DNA from 3 places in the Nonomuraea sp. GTA35 genome. Region 1 is predicted to be linked to each of the others. Evidence: riboswitches for the same ligand, from Rfam matches in the RefSeq annotation. Region 1 holds a riboswitch; each other region holds the start of a gene.
What was found. A riboswitch is a leader RNA that binds a small molecule or an ion and turns the genes downstream of it on or off. The one in region 1 is predicted to bind cyclic di-AMP.
Positions count from the first base shown of each region.

Region 1 (7,070 bases):
GAGATGCACCCGATGATCAGCGAGGGGCAGCGGCTGACCGACATCGACAACGCGCACACGAACATCTTCGGCGAGATGCTCGACCTGGAGGCCGGCGGGCTGCTGCACCCGTCGATCGACCCCATGGAGACCGCCGAGGACATCGTCGCCCGCTACCACCGCCTGTGGAACGAGATCAACGAGAGCGAGATCATCGAGGAGGTGGACTGGCACCGCGTCGAGCAGCGCATCAGGCGCCTGAACCTGCTGGGCTTCGACGTGGCCGAGATGATGGTGCGGCGCAAGGTCGGCACGGGCCGCCTGATCGTCCGCCCCAAGGTCGTGGACGCCGGCCACCACCAGCGCCGCCTGCTCCGCCTGACCGGCCTCGACGTCGAGGAGAACCAGGCGCGGCGGCTGCTCAACGACCTCGACGGCTTCCGGGTGGCCAAGGGGCTGCGGCACGAGGACGAGGCGATCGTGGCCCACCGGTGGCTGGCCGAGGTGTTCCAGCCGACCGTGGACGCCATCCCCGCCGGGCTGCGCGGGAAGCTGGAGCCCGCCCAGCTCTTCCACGAGCTCCTCGACCACCGCTGGTTCCTGTCGGAGCAGGAGGGGGCCGACGTCGGGCTGGCCGCGGCGGTGAAGTCGTACGTGGACAACGTGCTGGTGCACAAGCCCGACGAGCGGGCGCTGCTGCCCGAGGAGGCCGATCAGTAGGCCACGCAGATGCGCTGCCGGGGGTGGGCGTTCCTGTCCACCTCGTCGGCGATCGCGACGGCGAAGTCCTCGGCGGTGATGAAGCTGCGGCCCTCGGAGTCGGTCATCAGCATGTCGCCGCCGAGCCGGAAGACCCCGGTACGCTCCCCCGGCGCGATCTCCGCGGCCGGGGAGACGAACGTCCAGTCGAGGTCCTCGACCTCCCGGTACAGGCGCAGGAGCGCCCGGCCGGCCAGCGCCTCCTTCTTGTAGACGTCCGGGAAGCCGGGCGTGTCGACCAGGTCCTGCCCCGGGGCCACCTGGAGGCTGCCCGCGCCGCCCACGACGATCAGCCGCCGCACCCCTGATGCCCGCGCGCCGTCGATGAGCGCGCGGTTGGCCGCCAGGAAGGGCGGCTCCGGCTCGGTGCCGTCGCGCGGCGGGGCGATCGCCGAGACGATCACGTCGTGGCCCTCGGCCAGCGCGGCGGTGTCGTGGACGTCGCCCTTGTCGGGGCCCTTGCGGCTGAGGCCGGTGACCTCGTGGCCGCGGTCGCGGAGCTCGGCGGCGATGCGGCTGCCGAGCATGCCGGTCGCGCCGAAGAGAAGGATCTTCATGCCGCCAAGAGTATCCATCGGATACTGGTTACTTCATCGTGCTATAAGTACCTTATGGATACCGGTGATGTCTTCGACCCCAATTGCCCGACCAGGGTGGTCCTGGATCGGATCGGCGATAAGTGGTCGGCGCTGGTGCTGCTCTGCCTGGACGGCGGGCCCATGCGCTTCACCCAGCTCAGAACGCGGATCGGCGGGGTCACGCCCAAGGTGCTGACGCAGACCTTGCGCGCCATGGAGCAGGACGGGCTGGTGACGCGGGAGGTGTTCGCGGAGGTGCCGCCGCGGGTGGAGTACACGCTGACGGAGCTCGGGCGCTCGCTGCACGGGCCGATCTCCGTGGTGGCCGACTGGGCCGAGCGGAATGTCGCCGAGATCATGCGCTGCCGCGAGAAATTCTCATAAATCATACGTTTTTCCGTACCAGTGGTGCTTTTCTACTCCGCAGCCGTATAAAACCTCCACACCCGTGACCGGCCGTCACGCGGGCCCGTCCCCTTCGCCCTACGCTGTCTGCGTTCCACCACGGTGAGGGAGGTCACGTGCTGGGAATCGACGGCTGCCTGGCAGAGGTCATGTCCATACCGGGCGCGCTGGACGCCATGCTGGTGGACCACACGAGCGGCATGCCGGTGGCCTTCAGCACGGCTGTGGGCGTGGACGCCGACCGGTCGGCCGCCGCGCTGACCGAGGCCCTGCGCGCCACCACCGACGGCCTGGCCCGCACCTGCCCGGGCGACGTCATCCGCATCGACGACATGCTCGTCACCACGGACAAGGGTCACCATCTGCTGCGGCTGCTGGAGACCGTGTTCGAGGGGCCGCTGGTCATCTACGTACGCCTTGACCTGGAACGATCCAACCTCGCCCTGGCCAGGTACCGCCTGCGCACCATCTCCAGCCGGCTTGCGACGTGACCCATGGCCAAGCTCGACACACTCCTGGCCGGGCTCGCCCGCGAGCGCTCCACCGGCGCGCTCCAGGTCGGCAGGAACGGCACGATCTTCCTCTCGGACGGACGCGTGACGTACATGGAGTGCGCCCAGGCCCCCAGCGTGGAACGGCTGCTCGCGGCCAGGGGGCTGATGAGCGAGGCGGCACTGCGCCGGCTGCAGGCCGACGGCGGCTGCGAGCGGCTGCTCGCCGAGGGGCCGCTCACGCAGGGCGAGCTGCAGTACGCGGTGCTCGGCGGGGTCCTGGACGCGGCCTTCTTCCTGCTGCCGGTCAGCGGGACACGGCCCAAGTTCCGCCCCGGGGAGCGGCACTGGCTGGGCGGGCAGTGGTTCTTCGACGTGCCGGGGCTGGTGCGGGAGTGCGCGCGGCGGCGGGCGCAGCTCGCCCAGATCTGGCCCTCCGCCGACGTGGACACCCTCCCGGTACGGCCGCTGCCCCGGCTGCCCGGGCACGGGGTGACGCTGAGCCGCGTCCAGTGGGAGGTCATCGTCAGGGCCGACCAGAAGGCGACCCCGCTGGAGCTGGCCAAGCAGATCGGCCGGCCGGCGTACCCGGTGCTGCTGGCGGTGCGCCGGCTGGCCGCCTCGGGGCTGCTGGCCGCGCCCGACCTGCCCCTACGGCGGAAGCCCGGCGAGCATCCGCCGCACGACCCGCAGGCGCGGGCCCAGCCGCTGGGCCCGCCCGTGACGGGCGACCCGACCGATCTGGCGCTGCTGATGCGGCTGAAGAAGGCGCTCGAGGAGCTGTCGTGAGGTTCCCCTCACTCAGGAGGAGGCCACCGGTGGAGCTACGGCAAGAGGTTCTGGAGGAGATGGCGCTGCTGCGCGAGCGCACCCCGGACGTCCAGGGGAGCGTCGCCTGCACCGTGGACGGCCTGCAGCTCGCCTGCGACCTTCCAGGGGAGTCGGGCGAGCAGGCGGCGGCGCTGTCGGCGGCGCTGCTCGCGATGAGCAGGCGGATGCTCCTCATCACCGGCCAGGGGACGCTCGAGGAGACGCTCATCTCCGGCACCGCCGGTTTCACGGCCTTCTACGCCGCCGGCCCCACCATCGTCCTCACGGTCCTGGCCGGACCCGGCGCGAACGTCGGGCTGCTGCGACTGGAGGGCAGGAAGACGGCTGCCGCCGTGGCCGCCGTCTCAGCTCGCAAACAGTGACTCGCGAACAAACAGTGACTCGCGAACAGTGAGAGGAGAAGACATGGCCGGCATGGACGTGTCGCTCAAGGAGATGATGAGCATCGACGGCTCCATCGGGGCCGCGATCGTCGACCACGGCAGCGGCATGGCACTGGGGGCCCTCGGCGGCTCCAAGGACCTGGACCTGCAGATCGCCGCGGCCGGCAACACGGAGGTCGTCAAGGCCAAGCTGCGCACGATGGACTCGCTGGGCCTCAAGGACGCCATCGAGGACATCCTGATCACGCTGAGCGGCCAGTACCACATCATCCGCCCGATCACCGGGCGCGGCGGCAAGGGCCTGTTCCTGTACCTGGCGCTCGACCGCAACCGCGCCAACCTGGCGCTGGCCCGCCACCAGCTCCGGGGCATCGAGGAGAAGCTGGAGGTCTGAACGCCCGATCCGGTGGCCCGGCCCCGCGGGGGCGGGCCACCGGCGTCGTCAGGGCGAGGTCAGCTTGGTGATCTCGGCGACGAAGCTCGGCCAGAGCTCGCGCGGCAGGTCGTGCCCCATCCCCGGGTACGTCACCAGCCGCGCCCCGGGGACGGCCGCGGCCGTGGCCCGGCCGCCCGCCACCGGGACCAGCGGGTCAGCCTCCCCGTGCAGCACGAGCGTGGGCACCTCGACCCGGGCGAGCAGCTCCGTACGGTCGCCCGACGCCATGATCGCGGCCAGTTGCCTGGCCGTGCCCGCCGGGTCGAAGCAGCGGTCGTAGGCCAGCCCGGCCGTCGCCCTGATCTTCTCCCGGTCCAGCTCGTAGCCCGGCGAGCCGATGGTCGACCAGGTCCGCACCGCCTGCTCCAGCACCGCCTCGCGGCCCTCGGCCGGCCTGCCCATCAGGACGGCGGCGGCGGCCTCCGTGGGCGGGGCCACGGAGGGGCCCGGCGTGGACATGACGGAGGTCAGGGTCAGCACCCGGCCGGGGTGCCGGATGGCCAGCGTCTGGGCGATCATGCCGCCCATCGAGGCGCCCACGACGTGGGCCGCCGGCCAGCCGAGCGCGTCCATGAGGGCCGCGGTGTCATCTGCCAGGTCGTCCAGCAGGTACGGCGGCGCGGCTCCCATCGCGGGCAGGCCGTGCTCGTGGAGGTGCGTGGACAGGCCCGCGTCGCGGTTGTCGAACCGTACGACGTGGTGTCCCTGCTCCGCCAGGAGCTCGCAGAACCCCTCGTCCCATTGGATGAGCTGGGCGCCGAGCCCCATGATGAGGAGCAGCGGGCGCCCGGTGGGTGAGCCGAAGCTCTCGTAGGCGATGTCGATGCCGTTCGCGGCTGCGCGGATGGTCACGACGACCAGAATGACATTCTGGTCGTCGTCACGTAAAGGTCATCCGCTCCGATTGATGCGGGAGCTCAGCGCTTCATGAACGCGGCCCGCAGGCGCTCCCCGCCGAGCAGCGCGCCACCGCCCGCCACGGACAGCACGCCGGCCATCAGCGCGGTGCCGACCAGGCCGGACTCCTTCTCCGGCTCGTCCGCGGGAGCGTCGGGGAGGCTGCCACCCGCGGCGGAGGTGTCCTCGGCCTGCGGCGGGGTCGCCGGGTTGGTGTCGCGCTCGGCCCAGGCGCCGGTCGAGAACGGCACCGGGTAGTTCTTCTTGCCCACGCCGTCGCCCCACTTGGTGATGACGTAGTCGACCTCGATGTGGCCCTGGCCGCCGATGCCGTCCACGCCCAGCGTGCTGGAGTTGAACTCGCCGCCGGTCAGCTCGGCGAACGTCTTGGCGTCGAGGTCCAGCATGATGCCGCGGTTGGAGGGCGCGCCCGGCCCGCGGTCGCCCACGAAGAAGGGCATCTTCTTGCCCTTGTAGACCACGTAACCCTCGGTCAGCAGCGGCCAGCTCGGGCTGGCGGCCAGCCCCTTCTGCATCGGCTTGCCGCTGGCCGGCAGGCCCGTGTCACCGGCGCGGCCGGAGGCGTCGTCCCAGAAGTACGAGGCAGTGGTCGAGCCCTTGAGCAAGATCTTTTCACCGGTGTCGGTGTCGGCGTGGGCGGCCGTGCCGGCGATGCTCATCGCGCAGGCGGCGGAGGCGGTCAGCACGGCGAGGGAACGCAGGCCAAAACGGGCATACATGAAGCAGCAAAACCCTTCACTGGGGGACAGGGAGGTTGCACTCAGGGGATGAGGGCGCAGCGGGGCAGAGCGCCGCGAGGTCGCTACGCGGAGCGCAAGATACGAGCCTTTGAGGAAGGGGGCCGCTCAGCAGGCGGCCGTCAAGACGCGGTCCGGGGGTACGACGCGCTGATGCATGGGGTAAGTTGTCCTCTCCATCACGCCTACCGGGTTAGCTGACGGGTTCGGGCGGTGGAGTTGCCCTACCGGCACGGAGCCGGATTCACCCCAACGGAGGTGGTTCCCCGGTTCCCGAAGTTCGGGATTCGGCGCCAACCGGCCGTCCTCCTGGGGTAAGGACTGGGTCACCGGCTGGTAATGGCGATTACAGTAGCCACGGAAACGGACATCTGCAAACGATTCTTCACGAATCGGGCGAAAGATCTACCTGTCCCGGCAAAGGAAAAGGGGGCACGGCACGCCGTACCCCCGCAGAATTCCAGCGTCAGCCGCCGCTCTTGCGCCTGAACGATCTTTTACTCGCAGCCGGACCGTGCGCCCCGTGGATCTTGGATGGGTCGCCGCCCCTGCCACCCGCGCCCGATCCGCCGTGCTGGTTGCGCTTGCGCTCCAGCGCCTCGCGGAACTTGCGCTTCAGCTCGTCCTCGGGAGTTTCGCTGACTTCCGGCTCCGGTGTATCCGCCATGAGGACCTCCATGGTGTTGGGGACAGTTCACAGCTTCGCACGGCACCGCTTATGACGCGAAACCGGGCTCACTGCGCGGTGAAAGACAGCAAGCGGAAGACCGGGCCGGGACCGCCCGAGCGGCCCTGCCCGTGGCCTCGCGGTCTTCGTCGATCACAGCTCCAGGGGTAACAGGTAAAGGGGATCCGTTCCGTTCGTGGTGTTGTGTTGGAACGGATCCGGAAAGTAATCCCGCGATGAGACTCCTCGGTCGTGACCTGGCGATGGATCTGGGAGCGGCGAGCACGCGGATCTACGTCAAACGCAAGGGCATCGTGCTCGACGAGCCCTCGGTCGTCGTGTGCGACGACCGCACGGGCAAGATCGTCGGATACGGCGCGGAGGCCGCCGCCGACTCCGGCGGGCGCACCCACTGGCCCGTCAGCGGCGGGCTGCCTGCCGACGCCGAGCTCGCCCGGCGCATGATCCGGCACTTCCTGCGCAAGGTGCACTGGCACCCGTACGCCAGGCCGCGCCTGGTCATGGCGCTGCCCTGCGACTCCACCCCGATCGACCGCGAGGCGCTGCAGGACATCGCGTACGAGGCGGACGCCAGGACCGTGCACCTGGTCCCGCACGCGCTGGCCGTGGCGCTCGGCTCGGGCATCTCACCCGCCGACCGCACCGGGCACATGGTGATCGACATCGGCCGCGACGCCGCGCGGATCGCCGTGCTGTCCGGCGAGTCCGTGGTGGCGACCGGCTCGGTGCCGTACGGCGGGCAGGCCGTGAACAGGGCCATCGCCCGCTTCGTGGAGCGCGAGCACGGGCTGCAGCTCGACGACCGCGAGGCCGAGTCGGCCAAGCGGCACGCGCACGACGGGCACGTCGTCGTGCGGGCCCGCGA
Region 1 is NZ_JBGNUV010000006.1:157,916-164,985, forward strand. It holds gene ACBJ32_RS27270 (DUF4032 domain-containing protein) at 1-699, shown strand, start outside; gene ACBJ32_RS27275 (NAD(P)-dependent oxidoreductase) at 693-1,295, opposite strand; gene ACBJ32_RS27280 (helix-turn-helix domain-containing protein) at 1,350-1,700, shown strand; gene ACBJ32_RS27285 (roadblock/LC7 domain-containing protein) at 1,838-2,212, shown strand; gene ACBJ32_RS27290 (hypothetical protein) at 2,216-3,001, shown strand; gene ACBJ32_RS27295 (roadblock/LC7 domain-containing protein) at 3,031-3,405, shown strand; gene ACBJ32_RS27300 (hypothetical protein) at 3,449-3,820, shown strand; gene ACBJ32_RS27305 (alpha/beta fold hydrolase) at 3,869-4,714, opposite strand; gene ACBJ32_RS27310 (hypothetical protein) at 4,780-5,499, opposite strand; cyclic di-AMP (ydaO/yuaA leader) riboswitch at 5,685-5,820, opposite strand; gene ACBJ32_RS27315 (DUF5302 domain-containing protein) at 5,984-6,184, opposite strand; gene ACBJ32_RS27320 (rod shape-determining protein) at 6,421-7,070, shown strand, end outside.

Region 2 (7,070 bases), on a different contig from region 1:
ACGCTGATCCAGCCCACGTTCGTCATGGACTACCCGCTGGAGACCTCCCCGCTGGCCCGCGTGCACCGCGACAACCCGCTGCTGACCGAGAAGTGGGACCTGATCGGCTTCGGCACCGAGCTGGGCACCGCCTTCTCGGAGCTCAACGACCCGATCGACCAGCGCCGCCGCCTCGTGGAGCAGTCCATGCTGGCCGCCGGGGGCGACCCGGAGGCCATGCAGCTCGACGAGGACTTCCTCCAGGCGCTGGAGTACGCCATGCCGCCCACCGGAGGCATGGGCGCGGGCATCGACCGGCTGATCATGGCCTTCACCGGCAGGAACATCCGCGAGACCATCCTGTTCCCGCTCGTCAAGCCCACCCAATAGGCCGGTCAGGAGCGCCGCAGCCGCACCGGCAGCGAGGCGAGCCCGCGCAGCACCACGTTCTCCTTGTACGGCGGCGCGGGCTCGGCCAGCTCCAGCCGGGGCGCCGCCGAGGCGAGGGCCGACAGCGCGATCTCGCCCTCCATCCGCGCCAGCGTGGCCCCGAGGCAGAAGTGGATCCCCAGCCCGAAGGCGAGGTGCCGCTCCGGCGAGCGGGTCACGTCGAAGCGGCCAGGATCGGGAAAGACCGCCGGGTCACGATTGGCCGCGCCTATCACGGCCATCACCGGCGTGCCCTTCGGCACCGGCGTCCCGCCCAGCGACACGTCCTCCAGCGCGACCCTGACGGTGAGCTGCACCGGCGGGTCGTACCGGAGCACCTCCTCCACCACTTCCCTGGGCCGCCGCGCCGCCTGCGCCAGCAGCCCGTGCCGGAGCAGGGCCAGGACGCCGTTGGCGATGAGGTTGACGGTCGTCTCGTGGCCGGCCACGAGCAGGAGCACACAGGTGGCCAGGAGCTCGGCCTCGGTGAGCTCCCGCACGCCTGTCAGCGCGCTCAGGAGGTCGTCACCGGGCCGCTCCCGCCTGATCGCGGCGAGCTCGCGGAAGTAGTCGCCGAACTCCCTTCTGGCCCGCCCGGTTTCCGATAAGAGGCCTTCTGTAAGCATCGGGTCAAGGCCGCGGGCAAGCTTCTCGCTCCAGCCGCGAAAGCGTTCGTGGTCCTCTGGAGGCACCCCGAGCATCTCGCTGATCACCATGACCGGCAGCGGGTAGGCGAGCCCCGACACGAGGTCGGCCTCGTCGGGCAGCGCGCGGATCAGCGACGCGGCGATCTCCTCGACGCGCGGGCGGAGCCGTTCGATCATGCGCGGGGTGAACGCCCTGCTCACCAGGGCACGCAGCCTCGTGTGGTCCGGTGGATCCAGCCATAGGAACGATGCAACGGGCTGACCTGGGTCGGCGCCGTTCTGCCTGCCGGAGCCGCGGCCGAAGCGCGGGTCGCGGAGCAGGGTCGTGCACAGCTCGTGCGTGGTGGCGACGAGCAGACCCCCGCGCGTACGGAAGAGGGCGCCACGCGCGCTCAGCTCCCGATAGCGGGAGTAAGGATCATGCAGAAATCCCCGATCGAACGGATCAAAACCCAGGACATCAGCCGGGCTCAGAGCCGCCGGATCCGGAGCACCGGGAGGCCCCATGAGATCGCTCATCCTGGACTGATCGGCGCCGACATATCGCGAGTAGGTCACATATTTCGGATCATGTCAATAGTGCTGGTCAAGCGCGGCGATTGTAATGCTTGACGACCTTTCCAGGATGCGTTTACCGTCTGCGAGGAGCGACTTCGGCCCGGTGAAGAGGCCCAAGTCAGCTGTTGGGGGGGAGGGCTCCCGATGGATGTGCTCACTGAAGGTGTTGAGCTGAGCCATGCGGATCTTGCATTGCTCGCGGAGCTGGCCAAGGGGGTCACGGTCGACCGGGTGGGCAGACGGCTGGACATCAGCGGGCGCACAGTGCGCAGGAGACTACGTGGCATCTGCGACCGCATCGGTGTCGCCACGGCGATCGAGGCCGTGGCATGGGCGGCCCGCCGCCAGCTGATCTAGCGGCGAGCGGCCAGGGGAAGGGGGTCCGGGGTCAGTCGGCGATGCGTACCGCGCCGGCGAACGGCCTGTTGGCGATCGAGGCGATCCGTACGACGTCACCGGTCTGCGGCGCGTGCACCATCATGCCGCCGCCCAGGTAGATGCCCACGTGGTGCAGGTCGCTGTAGAAGAACACCAGGTCGCCGGGGCGCATCTCCTCGCGTGAGATGTGCCTGCCGGCGGTCCACTGGCTGCCGGTGTAGTGCGGCAGGGAGATGCCGACCTTCTGGTAGGCGGCCATGACCAGGCCCGAGCAGTCGTAGGAGCTGGGGCCCTCGGCGCCCCAGACGTACGGCTTGAGCTGCTGCGTGAGCGCCCACCGCGCGGCCTGGGCGGCCTTGCCGCTGCCAACGATCGGCAGGTTGACGCGCTGCGCCCGCGTGCCGGGACGGCCGGCCTCGCCCAGCGCCCGCCTGAACAGGTTGCTCTCGACCTTGGTGACCAGCTTGGTGATCTTGTCGCGCTTGGTGTCGAGCTCGGAGACGATCTCCTGGACCTCGTCGATGCGTGCCTGGGCGCCGGCCCTGGCGCGCTCGGCGGCCTCCCTGGCCTGGGTGACCTGGTTGACCTCCGCGCCCTGCTGCTGCTCCAGCACGTCCATGGTGGCGGCGCGGTCGAGGAAGGAGTCGGGGTCGCCGGCGGTGGCGAACGCCAGCATCCGGTTCAGCCCGCCGGTCATGTACGCGTTCTGGGCCAGCAGCGCGACCTCCGTACGCTTGGCCTCGAGCTCGGCCTCACTGGTCGCCAGCGTCTTCCGCGCCGCGTCGGCGGCCTTCTTGGCGGTCTTGAGCTTCTCGCGCTGGCCGTTGTACTCCTCGGTCAGCGTCTCGATCTCGTTGTGCATCTTCTCGACCTGCTTGGCCAGGTCCTGGAGTGAAGGCTTGGGGTCCGCGGACGCCGGGCCGACGGGAATGGCGATCAGGAGCGCCGCGACTGTGAGACTCACCACACCGCCGAGGCGGCGTGATCGCCGGAGCCGTTCCTGAGGGCGCGCGTGCTTGCCCGCCGTCTTCTCCCCGCCGTTGCGCGTGCGCTTCACCAACCAAGCTCCCTTCCTCGACGCCTACCGGGTTAGCTGACGGGTTCGGGCCGGAGCAGCCCTACCGAACGACTCGGATTCACCCCTGGCGGCGGGCGATGGGGGTCGCCGCCGGTGGGTCCCCGGCTCCCCTCGCGGGGATTGGGCGTGTTCCTCGCGCGCGACACGCGGGGAACATCGTCGCTGGACACTAATGCACTCCGAGTTCGTGCTCAACCGGAACTGCCGAGTTCATAGAGGTTTCACAACCGAAGGGTCACAAGGTGATCTCGTGCCTGACTGTGCTGATCGGACTTTATGTCCCCTTCGTTGCTGCTTCAGCCGGATGTGGGGAGCGTGCTCATATGGCCACCACATGTAACAGGATGGGCCCAGAGATGGGAGTTAAGTCTGAGCCGTAATGACATCTGTACTCTGGAGGGCCATGGAGCAGGTGGCCGAACTGGCAACGTCCGAGACCGGGCCCGAGACCGCGGTGGTGGTCCGGCGTGCCCGCACGCCCGACGTCCGGACGGTCAGGCGGCTGGTCGACACCTACGCGGGCGCAGGTCCTCGGCTCCTGGAGAAGGCCACGGTCACCCTGTACGAGGACGTACAGGAGTTCTGGGTGGCCGAGCGGGGCGGGCAGGTCGTCGGCTGCGGTGCGCTCCACGTGCTGTGGGAGGATCTCGCGGAGGTCCGCACCGTGGCGGTGGATCCGGAGTGCCGCGGCATGGGCGTCGGCCATCGGATCGTCTCGGCGCTGATACAGCACGCGAAGGATCTGGGTCTGCGACGTGTATTCTGTCTGACTTTTGAGGTGGACTTCTTCGCGAGGCACGGCTTCCGCCCGATTCAGGGCACGCCGGTCTCTCCCGAGGTCTACGCCGAGCTGCTGGCCTCGTACGACGAGGGTGTGGCGGAGTTCCTCGACCTGGAACACGTCAAACCGAACACCCTGGGCAACACCCGCATGCTGCTCCATCTGACATCGGGTGACGCAGACCTTGACCAGATGGAAAGGTGATTGTTGATACCTATGTCGATACGTTGGGCAGCACAGGCATGTGTCCTGACACGTGCCACATGCGCACTCGAAGCGAGGTGACACGGTGAGCACCGGACAGCCGCCGTATCCGCAGGACGAATCCGGCGAGAATTCCGCGCCCGGCACCCCTTACGGGCAGCAGAACACGGGCCGCCACCCTGGCGAGCCCGACCCGGACGTGACTGTGGTCGGCTACCGGGCGGACGACGCCTACGGCCAGCAACCCCAGTACGGCCAGCAGCAGGGTTACGGCCAGCAGGGTTACGGCCAGCAGCAGGGCTATGGCCAACCCCAGCACGGCCAGCAGCAGGGCTACGGCCAGCAGGGCTACGGACAGCAATACGACCAGCAGCAGTACGGTCAGCAGCAGGGCTACGGCCAGCAACAGCAGTCCCAGCCCGACTACGGCCAGCAGCAGGGCTACGGGCAGCAATACGACCAGCAGCAGTACGGTCAGCAGCAGGGCTACGGCCAGCAACCCCAGTCGGGCCAGCAGCCCCAATACGGCCAGCAGCAGGGCTACGGACAGCAGCAGCAGTCCCAGCCGGGTTACGGCCAGCAGCAGTACGGCGACCAGCAGGGCTACGGCCAGCAGCCCGGCTACGGCCAGCAGCCGCAGTCGGGCCAGCAGCCCGGCTACGCCCAGCAGCCCCCGTCGCAGCCCGGCTACGGGCAGCAGGCCGCTTACGGCCAGCAGCAGCAGTCCCAGCCGGACTACGGTCAGCAGGCCGCCTACGGGCAGCAGGCCCCGTCGCAGCCCGACTACGGCCAGCAGGCGCAGTACGGTCAGCAGGCCCCGTCGCAGCCCGACTACGGTCAGCAGGCCGCTTACGGCCAGCAGCAGCAGTCCCAGCCGGACTACGGTCAGCAGCAGCAGTCGCAGCCCGACTACGGCCAGCAGGGCCAGTACGGTCAGCAGCAGGGCTACGGCCAGCAGGGATATGGACAGCAGCAGCAGTCCCAGCCCGGCTACGCCCAGCCCGGTTACGGCCAGCAGCAGTACGGCGACCAGCAGCAGTACGGCCAGCAGGGCTACGGGCAGCAGCCGCAGCAGTACGGGCAGGGCGGCTACGGCCAGCAGCCCGGCTACGGGCAGCCCTACGGCCAGCCGGTCGGCGTGCAGCCTCCCGGGGCGCCGGCGCCGCTGGCCGAGTGGTGGCAGCGCCTGGTGGCGAGGATCATCGACGGTGTGATCTTCGGCGTCGTGATGTGGGTGGTGTCGCTCGCCCTCACCCCGCTGTACCCGTCCTACAGCTCGATCACCGGGCTCACGTCCGGGCTGACGTTCGGGTTGCTGTACTACCTGGCCGTCGCGATCGTCGTGACCCTGATCTACGTGGCCTACGACTTCCTCCTGGTCAAGCTGAAGGGCCAGACGGTCGGCAAGATGGTCATGGGCATCAAGGTCGCTCAGGTCGGCGGCCCCGTCCCGCCGGAGGGCCTGCCCAACGACGTCTCGCTCAAGCGGGCGCTCGTCACGGTGGGCGGCTACATCGTCTACTGGGTCCCCCTGGTCGGCCCTCTGCTCTCCGCCGTCGCGTACGGGCTGAACGGTGCCTCGCAGCTGTGGGACAAGCCGCTGCAGCAGACCTTCGCGGACAAGTTCGCGAAGACGGTGGTGGTGAAGATCAAGTAGTCTTCCGGAGACGCGACATAGGGGCCGGCCTCGCCGGCCCCTATGTTTTGTGTGTGGACCTGTACCAGAATTAGTTGGCGACCCGAGCCCCCGACGACGCGAGGTGGCAGTTATGGCCGGGACGGCACCGCGGACGGACGTGCTGCCCGCCGAATGGTGGGAACGCCTCGGCGCCCGGCTGATTGAAGCACTCGTCTTCGGGGTCTTCTATTACATTCTGTTCATCGCGCTGTGGGGCATCTTCCGGACTGTCGGGATGGCCGAGGTCTTCGGCGGCCGGCTGCCGGGGGTCTTGGCGTGGCTGGTGGCCGGCCTGGCTTATGCGGGCTACGACTGGTGGGCGCATTCCCGGCGCGGGCGGACCTTCGGTAAGGCGATCATGAGGATTCGCCTGTCCCCGGAGGGGCTGCCGTCCCGGGTTCTGCTCAGGCGGACCCTGGTCTATCCCGCCCCGATCATGCTCATGGGCATTCCGGTCGTCAATCTCGTGGCCGGAATGCTGCTGTTCGGGGTGGGGCTGCTCATCCTGATGGACAAGCCCCTGGAGCGGGGCCCGCATGACCGGGCAGCGGGAACGAGGGTGGTAAAAGATCTTCGCTGAGCTACCCGTACCTGGGGCGATGCCTTTTCGCAAAATTTTCGGTTGATCCGGTAAGGAGCCTGGAGAGACTGGCATTAGGCTATGGGGCGTCCGGGTTGCCGGATGTTGGCGCCCCTGCGGCACGCAGGGTATCTGTGTGGCGCTATGGTCGGTTGCGGGTGGTTGCCGCCCTGGGTGTGCATGAGGGGGCCAGGCTCCCCGTGGTCACGCTCCCAGCGCTTAATGCGCCCCCGAAACCCCGCAAGCCGTGGAGGCGAGGACGAATGGAAGCCCTAACAGACGTATTGTCAGCGCTCATCCCCCCGGTCGTGGTGGGTGGCGCCTTCATCTTTGGCGTAGTGAAGCTGGTCCGGTCCGAGGCGCTGGGAGGCCGGCGAAACCGCGAGGATCAGCCCGAGAGCCAGAACTGATCGGCTAGTCAGCCGAATCCCCGTAGCGCTGAATTGTCTCCACGCCTTTCCGGGTATATGTTTGGGCAGGCGAATGAAACAATGCTCCGCGAAAGGATTGCGTACATGGCCAAGCAGATCCAGGAGATTCTCATCGATGACCTCGATGGGGGCGAGGCCAATGAGACGGTCAGCTTCGCTATTGACGGCTCCACCTATGAGATTGACCTCAGCGACCTTAACGCGAAGAAGCTGAGGGACGCTCTGACGCCTTTCGTGCAGCATGCGCGCAGGGCGGGCGCCGTGTCCACGCGCCGGCGCGGCCGGGGCGGCAACCGTGCGATGAGCCGCGAGAAGAGCTCCGAGATC
Region 2 is NZ_JBGNUV010000009.1:337,883-344,952, reverse strand. It holds gene lysX (bifunctional lysylphosphatidylglycerol synthetase/lysine--tRNA ligase LysX) at 1-369, shown strand, start outside; gene ACBJ32_RS35945 (cytochrome P450) at 375-1,256, opposite strand; gene ACBJ32_RS35940 (LuxR C-terminal-related transcriptional regulator) at 1,758-1,970, shown strand; gene ACBJ32_RS35935 (NlpC/P60 family protein) at 2,002-3,048, opposite strand; cyclic di-AMP (ydaO/yuaA leader) riboswitch at 3,055-3,206, opposite strand; gene ACBJ32_RS35930 (amino-acid N-acetyltransferase) at 3,473-4,054, shown strand; gene ACBJ32_RS35925 (RDD family protein) at 4,140-5,711, shown strand; gene ACBJ32_RS35920 (RDD family protein) at 5,824-6,312, shown strand; gene ACBJ32_RS35915 (Lsr2 family protein) at 6,828-7,070, shown strand, end outside.
Region 2: linked by a shared signal. The riboswitch ahead of ACBJ32_RS35935 (NlpC/P60 family protein) and the one ahead of ACBJ32_RS27310 (hypothetical protein) in region 1 are both predicted to bind cyclic di-AMP.

Region 3 (7,070 bases), 200 kb from region 1:
GCGGGGCCTTCGCTCCGGTCGAGGTAGTAGAGCAGGCCCTCCGCGACGACCAGCGCGGGAGCGTCCGCGGGCACCCGCTCCAGCCAGCCCAGGTCGGTGACCGAGGTGCCGATCAGGTCGTGGCCCGGCCGCTCGGGGAACAGCCGCCGGCGCAGCTCGACGACCTCCGGATAGTCCACGTCGTACCAGCGCACGGACGGCGGCGGGTCCATCCGGTACACCCGGGTGTCGAGCCCGCAGCCCAGGTGCAACACGGTCGCCCCGGGACGGGCGCCGAGGAACTCGCCCGCCCACCTGTCGATGAAGCGTGCCCGCAGTGCCACGGCCCTGGCCATCCTGGCGTCGAGCCCGGTCTCGCGGAAGTCGTGGTCGATCCGCTCGATCGCCTCCGCCGCCATCCGGTCGCCGAGTATCGGGTGCGGGGAGGTCGCGTCGAGCGCTCTGCCGTACAGGGTGGCCAGGAGCGTCGCCTTCTCCCCGGTCAGGTGCACCTTCTCGGATGACATATCCGACACGCTACGCCCGTGGTACCAACACCTGCCCTTCTGGATACGAAGAGTGTTGATAGCGTCGCTATACGTGTTCATCCATGCAGGAGGTTCCCCCATGCGCGCTTCCCTGAGCGTGATCCGTCGCGCCGCGACCGTAGCCCTGCCCGCTCTGACCGTCGCGGCGCTGCTCGCCGTCCCCGCCCACGCGCAGGAGTCCTACCTGCGCATCACCACCTACCACGGCGGCAGCACCACGCAGTGGTTCCTGACCTGCCGTCCGGAAGGCGGCGTCCACCCCGACCCCGTCGCCGCCTGCGACAGGCTGGACGAGTTCGGCGGCGACCTGGACCGGATCAGGTACCGGCCGGACGTGCCCTGCCCGAAGATCTTCGACCCGGTGCACGTCGAGATCCGGGGCGACTATCGGGGCGAGCCGAAGGACTTCGCCGACGACTACCCGAACCCGTGCTTCGTGGCGCACCTCGCCGCCCCGATCGTGCCCTGACCGCCTGCTGAGGAGGACGAGCGGCCCCGCGGGGGAAAGCGGGGCCGCTCGGGCTTCTCAGAGGGTGGCGGTCACGTCGGCGGGCACGGTTTCGCGGCGCTGTTCGAGCTGTTCGGCCCACTGGCGCACGCCCTTGGGGTCCGGCCGGACAGCGCCGACGAAGGCCTGCCTGCGCCAGTGGGAGAGCTTCTCCTCCTTCACCACGTCGCCCGACCGCGGCGCGTGCACCATGTGGCCGGGCTTGGAGATCATCCCGACGTGGCCCAGGTTGCTGAAGAACACCAGGTCGCCGGGTCTTAGATCGTTCCAGGAGATCTTCCTGGAGAAGGCCCCGTACTGCTCGCGGGCCGTTCTCGGCAGGTCGATCCCCGCCTTCTCGTACGCCCGGAGCATGAGCCCCGAGCAGTCGTACCCTCGATCGCTGGTTCCGCCCCAGACGTACGGGATGCCGCGCTTGTCCATGGCGTAGTCGAGGGCGATCTTCCAGGCGGGTCTGGGCGCCTGGGCCTGCCTGATGCGCCGGATCTCGGCGCCGGTGAGGGTGGTGGTGTCCTTGTCGGTGGCGGACCGGGCGGCGACCTCGTCGCCGGTGGCCGCCTGGGCGGCGGGGGTGGCCAGGATGAGTCCGGCAGAAGCTGCTGCCAGGACGATGGCGGTGCGAGACAGAGCACTGTCCTTCCATACGGCCGACCGGGTTAGCTGACGGGCTCGGGCCTGGAAGACAGCCCTACGGCGCTGACCGCCGATTCGCCCCTGGGGGAAAGTGGGTCCCCGGCTCCACGCAGCGGCTGCGTGGATTAGGCTCGACGGACTCTAACGAAACGGTCAAAAGGTCGCAATCCCCCCAAACCGGACGTCCGGAAAATGAGATGGTGTGTTCGTCAGACGAGACGAGCCGGTATGGTTGCCGTCATGGAGTCGCGTAACATCCGCCTGGCCGTCATCCCTGGGGATGGCATCGGCACCGAGGTCGTCGCCGAAGGGCTCAAGGTCCTGGAGGCAGTAGGCACGAAGATCGAGCCCACGCACTACGACCTGGGGGCCGCACGCTACCACCGTACCGGCGAGACTCTCCCCGACTCGGTGCTCGACGAGCTGCGCGGCTACGACGCGATCCTGCTCGGCGCCATCGGCGACCCCAGCGTGCCGCCCGGCATCCTCGAGCGCGACCTCCTGCTGCGACTCCGCTTCGCCTTCGACCACTACGTCAACCTGCGGCCGGTCAAGCTGTTCCCCGGCGTGGCGACCCCCCTGGCCGGCACGCCGACGGAGAACATCGACATGATCGTCGTGCGTGAGGGCACCGAGGGCCTCTACGCCGGCACGGGCGGCGTCATGCGGCGCGGCACGCCGCACGAGATCGCCACCCAGGAGTCGCTCAACACCGCCCACGGCGTCGAGCGCGTGGTGCGTTACGCGTTCGAGAAGGCCAAGACCCGGCCGCGCAGGAAGCTGACCCTCGTCCACAAGACGAACGTGCTCACCTTCGCCGGCGACCTGTGGCAGCGCACGGTCAACCGCGTGGCCGAGGAGTACCCGGAGGTCAGCACCGACTACTGCCACATCGACGCGGCCTCGATGTTCTTCGTGACCCAGCCCGAGCGCTTCGACGTGGTCGTCACCGACAACCTGTTCGGCGACATCATCACCGACCTCGGCGCGGCCATCGCCGGCGGCATCGGCCTGGCGGCCAGCGGCAACATCAACCCGGAGGGCGCGGCGCCCAGCATGTTCGAGCCGGTGCACGGCAGCGCCCCCGACATCGCCGGCCAGGGCAAGGCCGACCCCACCGCGACCATCCTGTCCGTCTCCATGCTCCTCGACCACCTCGGCCTGCACGACGAGGCGGCCAGGGTCGAGCGGGCGGTCGCCGACGACATCGCCGAGCGCGGGGCAAGCCGCAGCACCAGCGAGATCGGCGACGACATCACCGCGCGAGTATCCGGCTAGGACCGCCTAGCCCCGTACGCGCCTGGCGGTCCGAGGAGGACTGCCGGGCGCGTTTTCGTGTACCCAGGCCACGGCGGTAATCGGGCCAACCCCCCATCAACCGCTTGCCATCCCATATAGCGAGACAATAGGAAGTACGGACCGCCCCCGGGAGCGCGACAGCTCCCGGAGGGGTGACCGGATTCCGGTAGATTTCGGTAGACCGTAGAGAGAAGGACCGCCGTCATGACCATCGCTCAGAAGCTCAGCTTCGACGTGCAGCTATCCGACCACGCTCGCACCGCAGCCGAGCGGGAGCAGGTACTGGCGAACCCCGGATTCGGGCAGACGTTCACCGATCACATGATCTCGATCGACTACACCGAGGGCGAGGGCTGGCACGACGCCAGGCTCATGCCGTACGGTCCGCTCTCGCTCGACCCCGCCACCTCGGTCTTCCACTACGCGCAGGAGCTGTTCGAGGGCCTGAAGGCCTACCGGCAGATCGGCGGCTCGATCGTCACCTTCCGCCCGTACGCCAACGCCGGCCGCTTCAACCGCTCGGCCGCGCGCATGGCCATGCCCGAGCTGCCGGAGGAGACGTTCGTCGAGTCGCTGGAGCTGCTCGTCCAGACCGACAAGGAGTGGGTGCCCACCACCGAGGGGCACAGCCTCTACCTGCGCCCCTTCATGATCGCCACCCAGGCGGGGCTCGGGGTCAACTACCCGTCGAAGACCTACAAGTACATGGTCATCGCCTCGCCGGCGGCCTCGTACTTCACCGGTGGCGTCAAGCCCGTCTCCGTCTGGCTGTCCACCGAGTACACCCGCGCCGCCCCCGGCGGCACCGGCTTCGCCAAGTGCGGCGGCAACTACGCCGCGGCGTTCGTGGCGCAGCGGCAGGCGGTGGAGAACGGCTGCGACCAGGTCGTGTGGCTGGACGCGCAGGAGCACCGGTACGTCGAGGAGATGGGCGGGATGAACCTGTTCTTCGTCTTCGGCGACAAGCTCGTCACGCCCGCCCTCACCGGCACCCTGCTGCCCGGCATCACCCGCGAGTCGATCCTGGAGCTGGCCGGCGACCTGGGGCTGGAGACGGAGGAGCGGCTCATCACGGTGGACGAGTGGCAGGAGGCGAGCGCGTCCGGCGACCTCACCGAGGTGTTCGCGTGCGGCACGGCGGCCGTGGTGACGCCGGTCGGCACGGTCAAGGGCGCCGACCGCTCCTGGACCGTGGCCGACGGCACGCCGGGCCCGGTGACGATGCGGGTGCGCGAGGAGCTCGTCGGCATCCAGTACGGCGCCCGCCCCGACACCCACAACTGGATCCACAAGATCGGCTGAACCGGCCGGTGGTGAGCCCTCCCGGCAGGGCTCACCACCATTCCCCGGTATTCAGCGACAATTCCCACGGCGCCGGCAGGAACAGCGGCTCGGTGAGCGTCGCGACCGTTTCCCGGCCGTATGCGCGGCCACCCGGCTCGCTGAAGAGCCGCACCGTCCGCTGCGCCGGATCGACCACCAGATAAAGCGGCACCCCGGCCGGCGAGTAACTGCGCGGCTTGACGTAGAAGTCGTCGTAGGAACTGCCCGAAGAAACGATGTCGACGAGCAGCAGCGTCGAATCCCCGTGCACCGCGTAATCCTTGTGCAACCGCGGCGCCCGGGGCACCACCGTCAGGTCGGGCACGTACCGATCGGCCTGACGGCCCAGGTAGACGGTGATGTTCGGCCAGATCTGCCAGCCCCGCTCGACCGCCGGGGCGAGCAGCCCGCGCAGCACCCGGAACATGCACGTGTTGTGCTGCCAGGTGCCCGCCTCGTTGACCACGATCCGGCCGCTCACCGTTTCCACCCGATATTCGGGGTGCAATTCACGCACGGTACGGAATCGCTCTTCGAGGGGCACGGCCATGCACTCCGTCCTTTCTGGCGGCGGAGTGACAGAGCGTATGCCGGAACGGGTGTGTGAATACAGGGCGTGCGGCGCTAGTTCTTTCTGATCAGCGTCATCCCGTCGGCCACGGGCAGCATCACGACGGTCACCCGGGGATCCTCCATCACCAGATCGTTGAACTGCCGCATCTGCACGGTCGTCGGCTCGTCGTGCGCGGGATCGGCCACCCAGCCCCGGCGCAGCGTGTTGTCCGCCAGGATCAGCCCGCCCGGCCGCAGCCGGTCCATCAGCAGCTCGTAGTAGACCGGGTAGTTCTGCTTGTCGGCGTCCAGGAAGGCCAGGTCGATCTGCTGGTCGAAGGCGGTGAGCGTGTCCGCGGCCGGCCCGATCGTGAGCGTCACCCGATCGTCGAGGCCCGCCTCGTGCCAGTAGCGGCGGGCGATGGACGTCCACTTCTCGCTGACGTCGAAGCAGTGCAGCGTGCCGCCGGACAGCCCGCGTGCGATGCAGATGGACGAATATCCGGTGAACGTTCCCACCTCCACGGCCACCCGAGGCGCCATGAGCTGCGTGATCATCGTGAGCAGCCGGCCCTGGTCGAAGGAGATCTGCATGGTCGCGTCCTCGCCCGCGACCTCGGCGGTCTCCCGCTCCAGCGCCGCCAGCAGGGGGTCGGGGGCTGTGGTGTGCTCGGACACGTACCGCGCTACGGCGGCGTCGAGGAGGTATGCCTTCATGCGGCCATTTGCTCCGTTTCGGGTAGGGTCTGCGCGATCAATGAGGTGAGAGTGGGCTGATGAAGAAGCGGTTGATGGCGGTCGCGCTGGCGTGCGTGGCGATCGCCGTACTCGGGGTGCTGGCATTCTCCCAGGCGGGCGCGTCGTCGTCCGGTGAGGTGACGCTCACCCGGCAGGCGGACGGCTCGATGGTCCTGGCCGACCTGGGGAGCGACGCTCCCGTGCTGGACGTGTACGAGGACTTCGACTGTCCCGTCTGCAAGGACATGCACTCCAAGGTAGACGCCACGATCAGGAAACTCGCGCAGGAGGGCAAGGTCAAGGTCGTCTTCCACACCGTGACGATCTTCGGGGACGAGCCCATGCGCTCCAACTCCATCCGCGCCGCCGCGGCCGCCCGCTGCGTCCCGGCGGCGAACTGGCTGGCGTTCAGGGACGAGGTGTACGCCATGCAGCCCGCGCCGCACGGCACGGCGTCCGGCTTCACCGTCGAGGAGCTGACCAGGGCCGCGCGCAAGGCGGGCGCGTCGGTGGACTCCTGCGTCACGTCGCAGACGTACGCCGAGGCGCACCTGGCGGAGACGGCCAAGATCCCGCTGCAGGGCACGCCGACCGTGGTGCTCGACGGCCAGATGCTGGGCAACGAGGCGTTCGACCCCGCCGCGCTGGAGCGCCTCGTCACCGGAGGCGTCGGCGTGCAGGTGTGAGCTGCGGTGTCCCATGTGGTGAGACCGGTGTGCCGAATGGTGAATGCGTATGGCAGACTGGACGGCACCATGTTCTACGGTCTGCTCATTATCGGCAGGCGCGCTGGCTGACACAGGGACACCGCCAGCGCGCAGACCTCTCACGTCCGTGAGGGGTCTTTTTGTTTTCCCGAACGCATACCCGACTTCCGCGGAGAAGAGAGACTCATGGCCGACGACCGCTTCCACGTATACGACACGACGCTGCGGGACGGCGCACAACAGGAGGGGCTCAACCTCACCGTCGCCGACAAGCTCGCCGTCGCGCGCCACCTGGACGGTCTGGGAGTCGGGTTCATCGAAGGGGGCTGGCCGGGCGCCAACCCCAAGGACACGGAGTTCTTCAGGCGCGCTCGAACAGAGCTCGACCTGAAGCACGCGCAACTAGCCGCGTTCGGCGCGACCCGCCGGGCAGGTGTGCAGGCCGCCGACGACCCTCTGGTGGCCGCCTTGCGCGAATCCGGCGCGCCGGTCGTGACCCTTGTCGCCAAGAGTCACGACCGGCACGTGGAGCTGGCCCTCCGCACGACTCTCCAGGAGAACCTCGCGATGATCCGCGACACGGTCTCTCACCTTCGTGCGGAGGGACAGCGAGTCTTCCTCGACGCCGAGCACTTCTTCGACGGCTACAAGTCCAACCCAGCCTACGCGCTGGAGGTGATCAGGACCGCCGCCGAGGCAGGCGCCGACGTCATCGCCCTGTGCGACACCAACGGCGGCATGCTCCCCGACGAGCTCGCCGAGATCGTCCAGGACGCCGTACGC
Region 3 is NZ_JBGNUV010000006.1:358,388-365,457, reverse strand. It holds gene ACBJ32_RS28310 (class I SAM-dependent methyltransferase) at 1-506, opposite strand, end outside; gene ACBJ32_RS28305 (SSI family serine proteinase inhibitor) at 607-996, shown strand; gene ACBJ32_RS28300 (C40 family peptidase) at 1,054-1,458, opposite strand; cyclic di-AMP (ydaO/yuaA leader) riboswitch at 1,666-1,810, opposite strand; gene ACBJ32_RS28295 (3-isopropylmalate dehydrogenase) at 1,909-2,946, shown strand; gene ACBJ32_RS28290 (branched-chain amino acid aminotransferase) at 3,172-4,269, shown strand; gene ACBJ32_RS28285 (Uma2 family endonuclease) at 4,301-4,840, opposite strand; gene ACBJ32_RS28280 (O-methyltransferase) at 4,915-5,559, opposite strand; gene ACBJ32_RS28275 (thioredoxin domain-containing protein) at 5,619-6,266, shown strand; gene cimA (citramalate synthase) at 6,474-7,070, shown strand, end outside.
Region 3: linked by a shared signal. The riboswitch ahead of ACBJ32_RS28300 (C40 family peptidase) and the one ahead of ACBJ32_RS27310 (hypothetical protein) in region 1 are both predicted to bind cyclic di-AMP.